Regions from separate parts of the Streptomyces sp. NPDC002144 genome, predicted to be linked through region 1. Evidence: riboswitches for the same ligand, from Rfam matches in the RefSeq annotation. Region 1 holds a riboswitch; the other holds the start of a gene.
What was found. Region 1 has a riboswitch for S-adenosylmethionine ahead of ACWCQ1_RS16560 (amino acid ABC transporter permease). Riboswitches for the same ligand answer to the same signal wherever they lie in the genome.

Region 1 (6,900 bases):
AAGACGCCCCGGCGCTGGAGTTCGGGGACCAGGCCGCGGGTGACGGCGGGCAGGTCGTGCCCGGCGACGGCGGGCCGCAGCCGGAACCCGGTCAGGCCCTCCGCCGCCAACTCCTGTAGCAGATCGGCAAGTTGGGCGGGCGTACCGGTGAAGACACGGGCGTCGCTGGTGTACGGCTCCCCCGCGAGGGCGTCGAGACGTGCGCGGCGGTCCTCCGCGGCGGACTGCTCTTCGTCCAGGAAGACCACCAGGTCACCGAAGACATGGAGGAGTTCACCGGCGCGTCCGGCCGCCTCCTGCTCGGCGCGGATCTCGGCGACGATCGCCCGGGCGTCCTCGGCGTCCCGCGGGGTGACGTAGCCGACGTCGGCCTGGCGGGCCACCAGCCGGTAGGGCACGGTCTGGTGGGCGAGGGCGGTGACCAGCGGCTGGCCCTGCGGCGGACGCGGGGTGATGGAGGGGCCCTTGACGCTGAAGTGCCTGCCCTCGAAGTCGATGTAGTGCAGCTTGTCGCGGTCGATGAAACGGCCGGTGGCGACGTCCCGGATCTCGGCGTCGTCCTCCCAGCTGTCCCAGAGCCGGCGCACAACCTCGACGTAGTCCGCGGCCTCGTCGAAGAGGTCGGTGAGCCGTTCCTGCCCGGCCGGGCTCCGCAGTTCGCCCAGGTCGATCGGCGGGAAGGTGCGGCGGCCGAAGTGGTCGGCCTCGTGGGGGCGGGCGGAGATCTGTACCCGCAGCCCGGCGCGGCCGGTGCTGACGTAGTCCAGGGTGGCGATCGCCTTGGAGATGTGGAAGGGCTCCGTGTGGGTGGCGATCACGGTCGGGACCAGGCCGATGTGCCGGGTCAGGGGTGCGATGCGGGACGCGGTGAGTACGGCGTCGAGGCGGCCGCGTACCTGGTCGGTGCGGCCGTCGAGCTCACCGAACTGCGAGGACTGCAGGCCGAGTCCGTCCTCGAGGGTGACGAAGTCGAGCAGGCCGCGTTCGGCCTCGGCGACCAGGTCGGCCCAGTAGCCGGCGGTGAACAGGTCCCGGGGGCGGGCGACCTGCTCGCGCCAGGAGGCGGGATGCCAGCCGGTGCCGTCGAGGGCGACGGCAAGGTGCAGGGAGGAAGCGGGAGTTGCGGACACGAGGTGCCTTCCTGGAGGTCCGTACGAGATCGCCGGCCCGCGGGAGTCGGGGCGCACGGCGGCTGGGGAAACGGGGTCAGGAGCTACAGAGGGAGCCGGCGACGCGCTGGAGGTCGATGTGGGGCCGGGAGTGGAGGCGGACGACGCGCGCTACACGTGTCATGTGTCGCACCTCCGTCCGCGTGGGCCGAGCACTCGCCTTCGACAAGGACAACGGCACGGCTATGCCGTTTCTTCCAGCGCGGCGGCCCCGGTGTGCCGGACGAGCGAGAAGACGGTACGGCTGCGCAGGGTGAACCCGATCGACTCGTACAGCCGGATCGCGTTCACGTTGGTGGCCGCGGCGTGCAGGAAGGGGCGTTCGCCGCGCTCCTTGATGCCGGCGGCGACCGCGCGGACCAGACGGGTGGCCAGGCCCCGGCCACGGTGGGCGGGGTCGGTGCACACGGCGCTGATCTCCGTCCAGCCCGGCGGGTGCAGCCGCTCGCCGGCCAGGGCGATCAGCCGGCCCTGGTGGCGGATGCCGAGGTAGGTGCCCAGTTCGACGGTGCGGGGCAGATAGGGGCCCGGCTCGGTGCGGGCGACCAGGTCGAGGATCTCGGGCACGTCGTCGGGGCCGAGCCGCACCGCCTCGGGGTCGGGCTCGGCGCGCAGGGCGGTGTCGACGAGCTGGACGCCGTGCCCGGTGCGCACGACCTCCCAGCCCTCCGCCGCCTCGGTCACGCCCCGCACCGCGGCGGTGCCGCCGGGGCCGACGAGTGCGGCGAGGTCGGCCCAGGCGCGCGGGTCGTCCTCGTCGGAGAGGGCGTGGAAAGGGGCCACGTCCGGCTGGTAGCGGACGGCGTGGCCGACGCGCTGGGCGAAGCGGGCGTGCGGGCCGGTGAGCGCGGCCCAGGCGGGGTTGTCCAGGAGGTGCGAGGAGTTGGCGTCGAGGGCGATGACGGACATGGTGTGGCGGTCTCCGGTGTGCGGCTCGGGATGTCCGGCGCGGGGACTCCACCGCGCAGCGGCGGCGGAGTCCCCGGCGCGCGGTGGTCAGGAGTTGTCGAGCGGCAGTCCGGGCGGGTTGACCTCGGACTTGGCCACGGCCTCGTTGGAGAGGTTGTAGGCCTTGAGCCACTCGGCGTACTGACCGTTCTTGATCAGGTAGTTGATGGCGTCGGCGAGCGGCTTGGCCAGGCCGCTGTCCTTCTTCGCGGTGGCCGCGATCAGGCCCTGCAGGCTGGCACCCGCGCCCGAGTAGGTGCCCGCCGTACGCGTGGCGTTGGGCGTGTTGGCCACTTGGCGGTTGTGGTAGGCGAAGCCGGGGTTGGGGCCGAAGGACGCGTCGATCTTCCCGCTGTTCAGGGCGAGGAAGGTGCTGGTGCTGTCCTGGAAGTACTTGACGGTGAGCTTCTTGCCCTCCTTGGCGAGCTTCGCCTTCCACTCCAGGAGGATCTTCTCCTGGTTGGTGCCGGAACCGACGGCGACCGTCTTGCCGGCGAGGTTCTCGTAGTTGCCGTCGAAGTTCCAGGTGCTCTTCTTCGGGACGATGAAGGCCAGGTTGTCCTGCCGGTAGGAGGCGAACTCGTACTTCTTCTTGCGTTCCTCGGTGTCGGTGACGTTGGAGAAGGCCACGTCGACCTTGCCGCTGTCGATGCCGACGAAGAGGTTCTCCCAGGTGGAGTTCTTCACCTCGGGCTTGAGACCGAGGACCGCTGCGACCAGACGGCCGAGGTCGGGCTCGGAGCCGGTGAGGGTCTTCTGGTCGCTGCCCACGTAGGCCAGCGGCGGGAAGCCGGCCGGCAGTGCGCCGATGCCGATCTCCAGCTTGCCGCTCTTCTTGACGGCCGCGGGCAGTTCGGCGCTGATGGACTTGACCTCGGAGACCTTGATGGAGGTCTGCTGGGCGGCGCCGTTGGAGACCTGGCCGACGACGACCTCGCCGGTCTTGGCGGCGGCGTCGGTGGAGGTGGCCGCGTCGCTGTTGCCACCGCAGGCGGCGAGCCCGGTGGCCAGGGAGGCGACGGCGGTCGCCGCGGTGATGCCGCGTATCAGGCTGCGTCGGGTGAAGTGGATGGACATGGCCGTTCCTTGTCGCTGGAGGTGATGAGAGTGGTGTGGGGGGAGGTCTGAAGCTGCGGCGAGTCACAGGACCTTGCTGAGGAAGTCCCTGGTCCGCTCGTGCCGAGGGTTGTCGAGGACCTCGGAGGGCGGGCCCTGCTCGACGATCCGGCCGCCGTCTATGAAGACGACCCGGTCGGCGATCTCGCGGGCGAAGCCGATCTCGTGGGTGACGATGACGAGGGTGGTGCCGCTGGTCGCCAGGTCCTTGATGACGGCGAGCACCTCGCCGACCAGTTCGGGGTCGAGGGCGGAGGTGGGCTCGTCGAAGAGGATGACGCCGGGGCGCAGCGCGAGGGCGCGGGCGATGGCGACGCGCTGCTGCTGGCCGCCGGACAGCTGGCGCGGGTAGGCGCCGGTCTTGTCGGCGAGGCCGACGCGGCCGAGGAGTTCCCGGGCGAGTTCCTGGGCCTCGGTCCTGCCGAGCCGGCCGGTGGCGACCGGGGCCGCGGCCACGTTGTCCAGGACGGTCAGGTGCGGGAAGAGGTTGAAGTTCTGGAAGACGAAGCCGATCCGGCCGCGTTGGGTGAGGATGGCCCGCTCGCTGAGCTCCTTGAGCCGGTCGCCCTGCCGCTTCACGCCGATCGGTTCGCCGTTGATGCTGACATGGCCGATCTCGGGCTTCTCCAGGTGGTTGATGACCCGCAGCAGGGTGGACTTGCCGGAGCCCGAGGGGCCGAGGATCACGGTGACCTCGCCGGGGCGGACGGTCAGGTCCACGCCGTCCAGCACCCGGTGGGTGCCGTACCACTTGTGCACGTCGTGCACCTCGACGGTGGCGGCCTCGACGTTCGCCAGGGCCTCGATGGTGTCGGTGGTCATACGGCGGCCTCCCGGCGGATACGGGCCCGCAGCTCGGTGAGAGCGGTGCGGAGCTTCTGCAGCGGTGTCGGCGGCAGGCTGCGGGTGGCACCGCGGGCGTAGTGCCGCTCGACGTAGAACTGGATGACGGAGACGACGCTGGTCAGGATCAGGTACCAGACGGTGACGACCAGCAGCAGTGGCACGATGTCGCCGGGATAGGTGGAGCCCATGGTCTGCGCGGAGCCGAACAGGTCGAGCAGGGAGACGTAGAAGACCAGCGAGGTGCCCTTGATCAGGCCGATGAGCTGGTTGACGTAGTTGGGGATGATCGAGCGCAGTGCCTGCGGGAAGACGATCTTCCGGAACTGGTAGCCCTTCGGCAGGCCGAGTGCCGCGGCCGCCTCGTGCTGGCCCTGGTCGACGGAGAGGATGCCGCCGCGGACGACCTCGGCCGCGTAGGCCGCCTCATTGAGGCTGAGGCCGATGACGGCGATGGCCATGTCGGTGGCGAGCTTCGTCTCGTCGAAGGAGAAGAAGGCCGGACCGAAGGGGATGCCGACGCTCAACGTCTTGTACAGGGCGCTGAAGTTGTAGAGGAAGAGCAGCACCACGATGAGCGGGATGGAGCGCAGCGCCCAGATGTAGGTCCAGCTGACGGCGCGCAGCACCGGGCTTCTCGACAGCCGGGCCAGGGCGAGCAGGATGCCGCCGAGGAGGCCCAACACCGCGCTGTAGGCGGTGACTTCGAGGGTGATCACCAGACCGTCGAGGATGGTGGGGCGCAGGAACCAGTAGCCCCAGCGGTCCCACTGGTAGAACGGGTTGGTCACCAGGCCGTGCACGAACTGGGCGACCAGGACGAGGACGACCGCGGTGGCGATCCAGCGTCCGGGGCGCCGCAGCGGCAGAACTCGCTGGGCGGTGAGGGGCTTTGACGGTTCGTCTGCGGCGGACGTCGGCGCAAGCGTGACGGTGGCGCCAGGGGGTTCACTCATGGTGGGCTCCGGCTGGGTCGGACACCCCGGACGGCGCGGCGGCATGCGGCGGCGGACGCGACAGCGGAGTACCGGGGGGCGGAAAGGACGACGGCACACCGCGTCGCGGTGTTCGTCAGGGGGTGCGGGGGCTGCGGGAAGAGGTCAGCCCCGACAGCGGGCACGGCCCGATGCGGTACACAGTGCGCTGTTCACGCGGAGCAGATCGACGGCGCGATCGGCCACGAGAGGGTTCGGGTACGGCTGTACGCAGCCCTGTGGGCGGCGCGTGGCCGTCCTGGGAGCTGCGTACATGGCGTCACCGTCACTGTTCCGGCCCGTGTGGGCCTCGCGCTTACCGAAAGGTCATCCGGTCCGGTCGTCACCTGGGGCACCCCACCGCGGTGCGAGGGTTGCCGGTCAGCTAGCCAGGGCTTGTCGCTGACGCTCATGACCGTTCTGGTTGTCAGTTAAAACAATCGTCCGAACACATGTCAACGCCCGTCCACCAGGTGGAACGGCTAACGGGTTTTGTGGGCCGCCCAGTCCAGGATCCGTACGGCCGCTCCGGCGGCCTCCAGTCCCTGGCAGCGTGCGTGGTGGCGGCGTTCGATGCCGTCGAGGTCGAGGTGGCCGCCGAACGCCGGGTGGGCGGCGAGCCGGCGGGCGTAGGCCCACAGGGTGGGGTGGTCGGCGATGCGCTGGACGGCGGCGGCGTCCAGGTGGTTGCGGTGCACGGTGTCGAGCTGGACCAGCGCGGCCCACAACTCGACGTCGGCCGCGGTGACTTCGTCACGGATCAGGTAGGTACGGCCGGTGAGCCAGCGGTCGAGGGCGCCCAGGGTGTCGAGCAGGGTGGTCAGTGCTGTGTCACACACGACCGCGTCCTCGCCGGCCGACCCGGCCCGCTGCGCCGCCTCCTCGATCCCCTCCCGGCACATCCGCTCCACGGCCTCGATCTCCGAGTCCGCGCCGCAGGGGTGGAGGGAGGTACCGCCGGTGGAGAAACGGCGGGCGAGGTCGCGCATGATGTCCGGCGCGTGGGTGCTGACGATCCGTCCGGACCAGTCGTCGCTGAGCACCGGTCCGACGGCCGGTCCGCGGTAGCGGTGGGCGCTGGCCTCGTACAGCGGCCGCAGGGCCGAGTGGCCGCCTTCGGGGCAGTCGGGCACGGCGGGCAGGTGGGTCACCGGACAGACGGTGTCCAGGCCGAGCAGGCTGTGGGTGACGGCGATGCGCAGGCCGTCGGGACAGGCGGTCGACAGATGGAGGCGGTAGCGGCCCGGAACGGCGTAGTGGCCGCTGCGCGCGTCCCGGCCGATGCGGCCACGGAAGGCGGGCGCGGGTCGGTCGGTGGCGTGGGCGGTGGCGTGGGTGGCCGGCGGTGCGATGGTCATGACTCTCCCCGGGAGCGGGCGCGGACGTACGCGCGGCGGAAGCGACGTCGGGCGGGCGGGAATGGGGCGGCGGTCCTGGGAGCAGGGCTCACCCGTGCGCGCCGGACGAGGCGCCCCCGAGGGGGCGGGTGCCGGCGCGGGAAAGGCCGCGGCTCAGCCCTGGGGCCTGATCGCGCTGCAGACTCGCAGCAGATCGATGTGGCGGCGGGAGGTCAGAAGAGGCGAACGGACCACGCGGACGGTGACCGGTTCATGGCGCCTCATGTTTCCCTACCTATTCACTAGGATTCCCTCAGTGAGTGTCGATCCGACCGCGGACCACGTCAAGAGGGGCGTCCCGCATGGCGGACGCCCCGGTGGACTTTCCCGGTGGGGTCAGCGGAGATGAGCGGTGTCGACGGTCGTGTACTCGCTTCCGACGGCGGTGACCAGGATGTAGCCGGGGTTGCTGTTGCGGTCGACGTAGCACGTGAGGTAGTGGACGACGGCCAC
Region 2 (6,900 bases), on a different contig from region 1:
GTCGCCGCCGTCGCCGAGAACGCCGGGTTCACCCTGGTCACCCTGGACGACGGCGTCCTGCCCCCCGGTGCGGCACCGGATCCGGTCGGCCGTATCGGCGCGGTGGAGCGGGCGGCTTTCGTCGCGGCGTCCACGAGCACCGTAGGGGTCGCGCCCGTCGTGCCGGTCACGTACGCCGAACCCTTCCATGTCTCCAGTCAGTTGGCGTCCCTGGACCACATCTCCGCAGGTCGCGCCGGGTGGGTGGTGGCGGAGGAGGAACGTCCCGAGGCGGCCCGCGCCTGGGGGCGCCCACCGGTCGCCGATGCCGAGGCGCGGGCCCGGGAGTCCCGTGACGGTATCGAGGTGGCCCGCGCTCTGTGGGACTCGTGGGAGGACGACGCGGTCATCCGGTCCGTGGCCACCAGCCGCTACCTCGACCGCGACCGGCTGCACTACATCGACTTCACCGGCGAGACGTATGCCGTCAAGGGGCCCGCGATCGTGCCACGCCCGCCCCAGGGGCAGCTCGTCGTCCTGGGCCGGCCGGACCGGGTTCCCGCCGCACAGCTCGACGTCGGGCTCGTCGAAGGGCGCGATCTCGCGTCGGTCGCCAGGGCAGCTGCCGTCGCCGGTACGCCCCGGGTCTTCGCCGAGGTCGAGGTGGCCCTGGACACCCCGGGCGCCACGGCCGCCGAGCGCGTCGCGGACCTCGAACGGCACACGGCATGGAGCGACCGCGGGCGACTGCGGCACATCGGTTCCGCCGACCAACTCGTGGCTCTGCTACGTGAGTTGAGCCGTCATCTGGACGGGGTACGGCTGCATCCGCTCGTGCTGGACGAGGACCTGTCCGTCCTCTCCCGACTCGTCCTGCCGGCCCTGTCCGAGCGACGCCTCGTCGCCCGTCCGCTGCCCGGTACGTCCCTGCGCTCGACCCTGGGTCTGGAGCGCCCCGCCAACCGCTACGCCGTCGCGGCCCCCGCCGCCCAGGAGGACGCACAATGACCCGCACCGACCCCCTCGACGTTCCCCGGCCACACGCCCAGCTGCACTTCGGCGTCTTCTTCCAGGGCGTCAACCACTGGACCATCTGGTCCGCCCCCGACAGCGGCTCCCAGATCGACCCCGCCTCCTTCCGCAAGGTCGCCCAGACCGCCGAACGCGGCCTGTTCGACGCCTTCTTCCTCGGCGAGGGCCTGCGGCTGCGCGAGGTCGACGGCCGGATCCACGATCTGGACGTGGCCGGACGGCCGGACGCCATCACCCAGCTGGCGGCGCTGGCCGCGGTCACCCGCCGGATCGGCCTGGTCTCCACCTCCAACTCCACCTTCAACGAGCCCGCCGACCTGGCCCGCCGCCTCTCCGGCCTCGACCTCCTCTCCGAGGGCCGCGCAGGCTGGAACGTGGTCACCACGGACAACGCCTGGACCGGCGCGAACTTCCGCCGCGGCGGCTACCTCGACCACGCCGACCGCTACCGGCGCGCCGAGGAGTTCCTCACCGTGGCCCGTGCCCTCTGGGACGGCTGGGAGGACGGCGCCGTCGCCGACTCCGCGACCGCCCGCGCCTGGTCGGCTCCCGGCGCCGTGCGTCAAGTGCGCCACAAGGGCCCGCAGTTCGACGTCGACCTCGCCCCCACCCTGCCGCGCAGCGCCCAGGGTCACCCGGTGATCTTCCAGGCCGGTGACTCCGGCGAGGGACGCGACTTCGCCGCCCGCAACGCCGACGTCATCTTCTCCGCGCACGGCAATGACTTCGACGACGCCCTGGCCTTCGCCGACGACCTCCGACACCGGCTGCGCGCGATCGGGCGTCCCGACGACGATCTGCGGATCCTGCCCGGCACCGAGATCATCATCGGCGCGACGGAAAAGGAGGCCCAGGAGAAGAAGCAGTGGATCCGGCTCCAACAAGTCACCCCGGCCACCGCGTTGGGGATCGCCGGGCTGCTGTGGGGCATCGACCTCTCCGACCGTGACGCCGACGGGCCGCTGCCGAAGGAGGACCCGGTCGTCACCGAGAACGACGGCTCCTTCGGCGCCCGCCGGATCGCCGACCCGCGTGCGGTCGTAGCGGAGTGGCGGGCGAAGGCGGAGGCGCACGGCTGGTCGCTGCGCGAGACGGTCATCGCGCTGGGCCCGCAGCGCGGGCACGTCGGTACGCCGTCCGGTCTCGCCGACAAGTTCGCCCACTTCGTACGGCACGGCGCGGTCGACGGCTTCAACGTCACGCCGTACCTGATTCCCGACGGCCTCGACGACATCGTCGACCTGCTCGTCCCGGAACTGCAGGAACGCGGGATCTACCGCACCGAGTACAGCGGGACCACGCTGCGCGAGAACCTCGGCCTGCGTGAACCGCTCACCCACCGGTCCGCCCCGGACCGGCGGCAGGCGGGCTGAGCCCCCGCGCCGGGTCTCGTACACATGACTGACAAGAAGCTGTCACACAGGAACCGGAATGCGACTCCGGCCGACGCCCGTTCTGAACCGACATGACGGTTGGAGTAGTGCTCACCGCGTCCGACGCGCCGAACCAGGTCGACGCCGCCGTACGACTGGCCCATGAGGCAGCGGAGTCCGGTGTCACGTCGGCCTGGTTCGGGCAGAGCTTCGGCGCGGACTCGCCCCAGCTCGCGGCGATCGTCGGGCGCGAGGTGCCCGGACTGCAGGTCGGCACCTCCGCGATCCCCGTCTTCGGCCGCCACCCACTGCTCGTCTCCAGCCAGGCCCAGACCGCCCAGGCCGCGACCCACGGCCGCTACCACCTCGGCCTGGCCCTGGGCACGAAACTGCTGACGGAGACCGCCTTCGGCCTGCCCTTCGAGCGGCCCATCGCCCGGCTGTGTGAATTCCTCACCGGGCTGCGGCAGTTGACCGAGACCGGCACGGCCGACTTCCACGGTGAGCTGCTGACCGCCACCACCCCGCGCCCGGCGCGGGTACCGGGTGCCGAGAGAGGTGTCCCCCTGCTGGTCGCCGCAATGGGGCCGCAGGCGCTGCGGGTCAGCGGTGAACTGGCGGACGGGATCCTGCCGTACCTGGCGGGACCACGCGCCCTGGCGGACCACATCGTGCCCGCCCTGACCACCGCCGCCGAGGCCGCCGGCCGCCCCGCGCCCAGGATCGTCGCCCTCGTGCCGGGCGTGGTCACCGACGACGTGGAGGCAGTAAAGGCCAAGGCCACCGAGAACCTCGCCTTCTACGAGGGGATCCCGTCCTACGCCCGGGTCATCGAACTCTCCGGCGCCCGACGAGCCGCCGACCTGGCCGTGATCGGCGACGAGCGGACCGTCGAGGCCAAGGTGCGCCGATACCGCGACGCCGGTGCCACCGAGGTCGTGTTCTCGGGCACCGGGATCGCCAAAGAGGCCGACCGCCGACGCACCTGGCGACTCCTCGGCGAACTCGCCCGCTGAACCGCCCCGAAGACCCGACAGCCCCTGCACGAAGGAGACTCCTTTGACCACCGAGGCCACCACGACCGACCTCCACACCTTCACCGAGACCTGGCTGGAGTGGTACCGGGCCCAGGAGGCCCAACTCTCCGCCCCGCACGGGATCCTGGCGATCACCGGCCAACACTGGCTCGACGACCGCCCCCAGCGTTTCCCGGACGCGCCCGGCGCCTGGCACACCGGCCCCGACGGAGTCGTCGTCACCCTCGACGACGGCGAGGAACTGGTCGTCGAGGGAACCCCGGTGCGCGGTGAACACCGTTTCGGCGTGCTGCCCGAGCGCGGCGGCGTCAACGCGGTGTGGAAGGACGCCGTCATCGAGGTCGCCAAGCGCGGCGGCCACGACATCGTGCGCCCCCGGCACCCGGACGCGCCCCGGCGCGCGGCCTTCACCGGAACACCTGCCTACGCACCCGACCCGCGTTGGGCCGTGACCGGCCGCTACGTCCCCTTCGACACACCCCGGCCGACCACCGTGGGGGCGGCCGTCGAGGGCCTGGAGCACGTCTATGACGCTCCGGGCAGGATCGACTTCGAGCTGGACGGACGTCAGCTGTCCCTCACCGCGTTCCCCGGCGCCGGCGAGGGCCGGCTGCTGGTGCTGTTCACCGACGCCACCTCCGGGGTCACCACCTACGCCGCCAACCGGGCCCTGTGGCTGGAGCCGCCCGCCGCCGACGGCCGGGTCGTCCTGGACTTCAACCGCGCCGCGAACCTGCCGTGCGCCTACACGGACCTGGCCACGTGCCCGCTGCCCCCGGCCGAGAACCGGCTGCCGGTGGCGATCGAGGCCGGTCAGAAGATCCCCCGCGAGCGCGGCGGTTCCTGAGCCGGGGCCCGGCCATTGACCAACGGCAAGATCTCTCCGTACGATCACGAGTGGCATTGAGTGTCAGCGTCAAGCCCTGGCTCGCTGACCGGCAACCCTCCCACGCGGTGGGGTGCTCCAGGTGAAAGCCCGGCGGGATCAGCGACGATCCCGCAAGCGCGTGGCCCCGTGACCGGGGCCGGACAGGTGGAGGACCGACATGCGGCACGGTGGTGACCTCAGCGCCCGTTTCGCCGTCGCCACCGTGTTCTCCCGGCTCTCGCGTCGGCGCCACATCGATCTCAAGCGCTCGACCAGCTGTCTCTGTCAGGCCTGACGCGCCTTTTCAGCGCTGGTCGCCGCCCGGCACCGGTCGCCGCCGCATCCGTCTGCGCCTGATCCGCGTACTTCGTTTCCGCTGATCCCCGTTCTTCCTTTCCGCTGATCCCTGTCTGCACAGCGCTCCCCGACGTCGGCATCACGCCGATCGGGTCCGCACGCCCTCGCACGGCCGAGTCCCGTACCACCGCCGTGCCTGGTGACACGAGTAGGAGAAGCCCTCCGTGATCGCACTTCCCCATGTCAGAACCTCTCGGTGGGCGGCACTGACCGCCCTTGTGACCACCAGCGCCCTGCTGACCGCCTGCGGATCCGGCGGCGGCGACGCGGGCGGCGGCACCGGAGTGCCCAGGTCCGGCGGCACCCTGACCTTCGCGGTGGGCTCGGACTCCGGCTGCGTGGATCCGCAGCAGGTCGCCAGCAACGAGACCATCTACTCGGTGCGCCAGCTCGTGGACTCCCTGACGGACCAGGACCCGAAGACCGGCAAGATCGTGCCGTGGCTGGCGAAGAGCTGGGACGTCAGTCCCGACGCCACGGCCTTCACCTTCCATCTGCGCTCCGGCGTCACCTTCAGCGACGGCTCGAAGCTGACCGCGCAGGTGGTCAAGGACAACTTCGACGCGGTGCCGAAGCTCGGCGCCCTGGGCACCCTCGCCGAGGGCTACCTGAGCGGCGTCAAGAGCACCACCGTGGTCGACCCGCTCACCGTGAAGGTGACCTTCGGCCAGCCCAACGCCCAGTTCCTGCAGGCCACTTCGACGCACTCGCTCGGCATCGAGTCCTCGGCCAGCGTGAAGAAGACCCCGCAGCAGAAGTGCAGCGACGGGGTGACCGGCTCCGGACCGTTCGTGCTGAAGCAGTACGTGCAGAACCAGTCCCTCACACTCGCCAGGCGCACCGGATACGCCTGGGGATCATCACTGTGGTCCAAGAAGGGCGAGGCGTATCTCGACAAGCTGGTGTTCAAGGTCGTGCCGGAGCCGGGTGTGCGGGCCGGCAGCCTGCAGTCCGGTCAGGTGGACGCCGTCGCCAGCGTCGGCAAGGCCAACGAGGCGGCCCTCAAGGGTGGCCAGGTCACCCTCCAGCGACGGGCCAACCCCGGGGTGGTGTTCGGTCTCGGCCTGAACAACTCCCGGCCGCTGTTCAAGGACGCCAAGGTGCGCCAGGCGATCCTCCACGCCATCGACCGGCAGCAGATCGCCGACACCGTCTTCCCGACCGGCACCCGGCCGGCCACCAGCGTCCTCGCACACACCACACCCGACTACACCGACCTCGCCTCCGGCCTGACCTTCGACGTCACCAAGGCCAAGTCCCTGCTGGATGCGGCCGGCTGGAAGACCGGAAGCGACGGCATCCGCGCCAAGGGCGGCCAGAAGCTGAGTCTTACGATCAAGTGGTTTCCCAACGCGGCCACCAACCAGCCCGCGCTGGAGCTCATTCAGCAGCAGCTCAAGACCGTCGGTGTCGACGTGGCCCTCAAGCAGCTCCAGGTCACGCAGTTCGCCCCGACACTCCAGTCGGGCGACTACGACGCGGTGTGGGGGAACGTGACCCGCGCCGATCCCGACATCCTGCGCAGCTCCTTCTCCACCGAGCTGGCCAACTTCTACCACCTGCCCCCGAGTTCCCTGGACACGGCACTGTCCGAGCAGGCCGCTACCGTCGACCCGGCCAAGCGCAGGCAACTGGTCGGCCGGGCACAGCAGTTGATCGTGCAGAACGCCTACTACGCTCCGGTGGTGGAGCTCCAGACCCAACTGGGCGTGTCGAAGAAGGTGCACGACCTGGACTTCGACGCCTCCAGCCGGCTCCAGCTGCACGACACCTGGATCGGCTGACGCATGCGCCGCTATGTGATCAAACGGCTCGCGCAGGCGGTCGGCGTGCTGTGGGCGGCGTACACGGTCTCGTTCCTGGTGCTGGACTATCTGCCGGGCGACCCGGTCACGGCGATGGCCAGTGCCGGGATGGACTCGGGGCAGGTCGACCCGAAACAGATCGCCGCCCTGCGGCACGAGTACGGCTTCGACAAGCCGGTGCTGGTGCAGTACGCCGAGTACCTCGGCCGGGCGGTGCGCGGGGACTTCGGCGACTCGGTGTCCACCGGTCGTGCGGTGACCTCGACGCTGGCCGACGCCCTGCCGCAGACCCTGCAGTTGACCGGCGCGGCCCTGCTGCTCGCGGTGCTCCTCGGCGGCGGTCTGGCGGTGGTGGCGACGTACACCAGACAGCGCTGGCTGCGGCAGCTGCTGCTGTCGCTGCCGCCGCTGGGGGTGTCCGTCCCGACGTTCTGGGTGGGGCTGCTGCT

Region 2: linked by a shared signal. The riboswitch ahead of ACWCQ1_RS36670 (putative leader peptide) and the one ahead of ACWCQ1_RS16560 (amino acid ABC transporter permease) in region 1 are both predicted to bind S-adenosylmethionine.

The regions. Positions count from the first base shown of each region.
Region 1 covers NZ_JBSFDB010000009.1:254,832-261,731, forward strand. The annotation lists gene ACWCQ1_RS16535 (LLM class flavin-dependent oxidoreductase) at 1-1,130, opposite strand, end outside; gene ACWCQ1_RS16540 (putative leader peptide) at 1,207-1,293, opposite strand; gene ACWCQ1_RS16545 (GNAT family N-acetyltransferase) at 1,353-2,078, opposite strand; gene ACWCQ1_RS16550 (ABC transporter substrate-binding protein) at 2,166-3,194, opposite strand; gene ACWCQ1_RS16555 (amino acid ABC transporter ATP-binding protein) at 3,258-4,055, opposite strand; gene ACWCQ1_RS16560 (amino acid ABC transporter permease) at 4,052-5,032, opposite strand; SAM riboswitch class IV at 5,358-5,467, opposite strand; gene ACWCQ1_RS16565 (glutathione S-transferase C-terminal domain-containing protein) at 5,533-6,408, opposite strand; gene ACWCQ1_RS16570 (putative leader peptide) at 6,562-6,672, opposite strand; gene ACWCQ1_RS16575 (hypothetical protein) at 6,784-6,900, opposite strand, start outside.
Region 2 covers NZ_JBSFDB010000032.1:81,804-88,703, forward strand. The annotation lists gene ACWCQ1_RS36650 (LLM class flavin-dependent oxidoreductase) at 1-987, shown strand, start outside; gene ACWCQ1_RS36655 (NtaA/DmoA family FMN-dependent monooxygenase) at 984-2,384, shown strand; gene ACWCQ1_RS36660 (LLM class F420-dependent oxidoreductase) at 2,477-3,400, shown strand; gene ACWCQ1_RS36665 (DUF1684 domain-containing protein) at 3,444-4,268, shown strand; SAM riboswitch class IV at 4,321-4,433, shown strand; gene ACWCQ1_RS36670 (putative leader peptide) at 4,468-4,584, shown strand; gene ACWCQ1_RS36675 (ABC transporter substrate-binding protein) at 4,811-6,430, shown strand; gene ACWCQ1_RS36680 (ABC transporter permease) at 6,434-6,900, shown strand, end outside.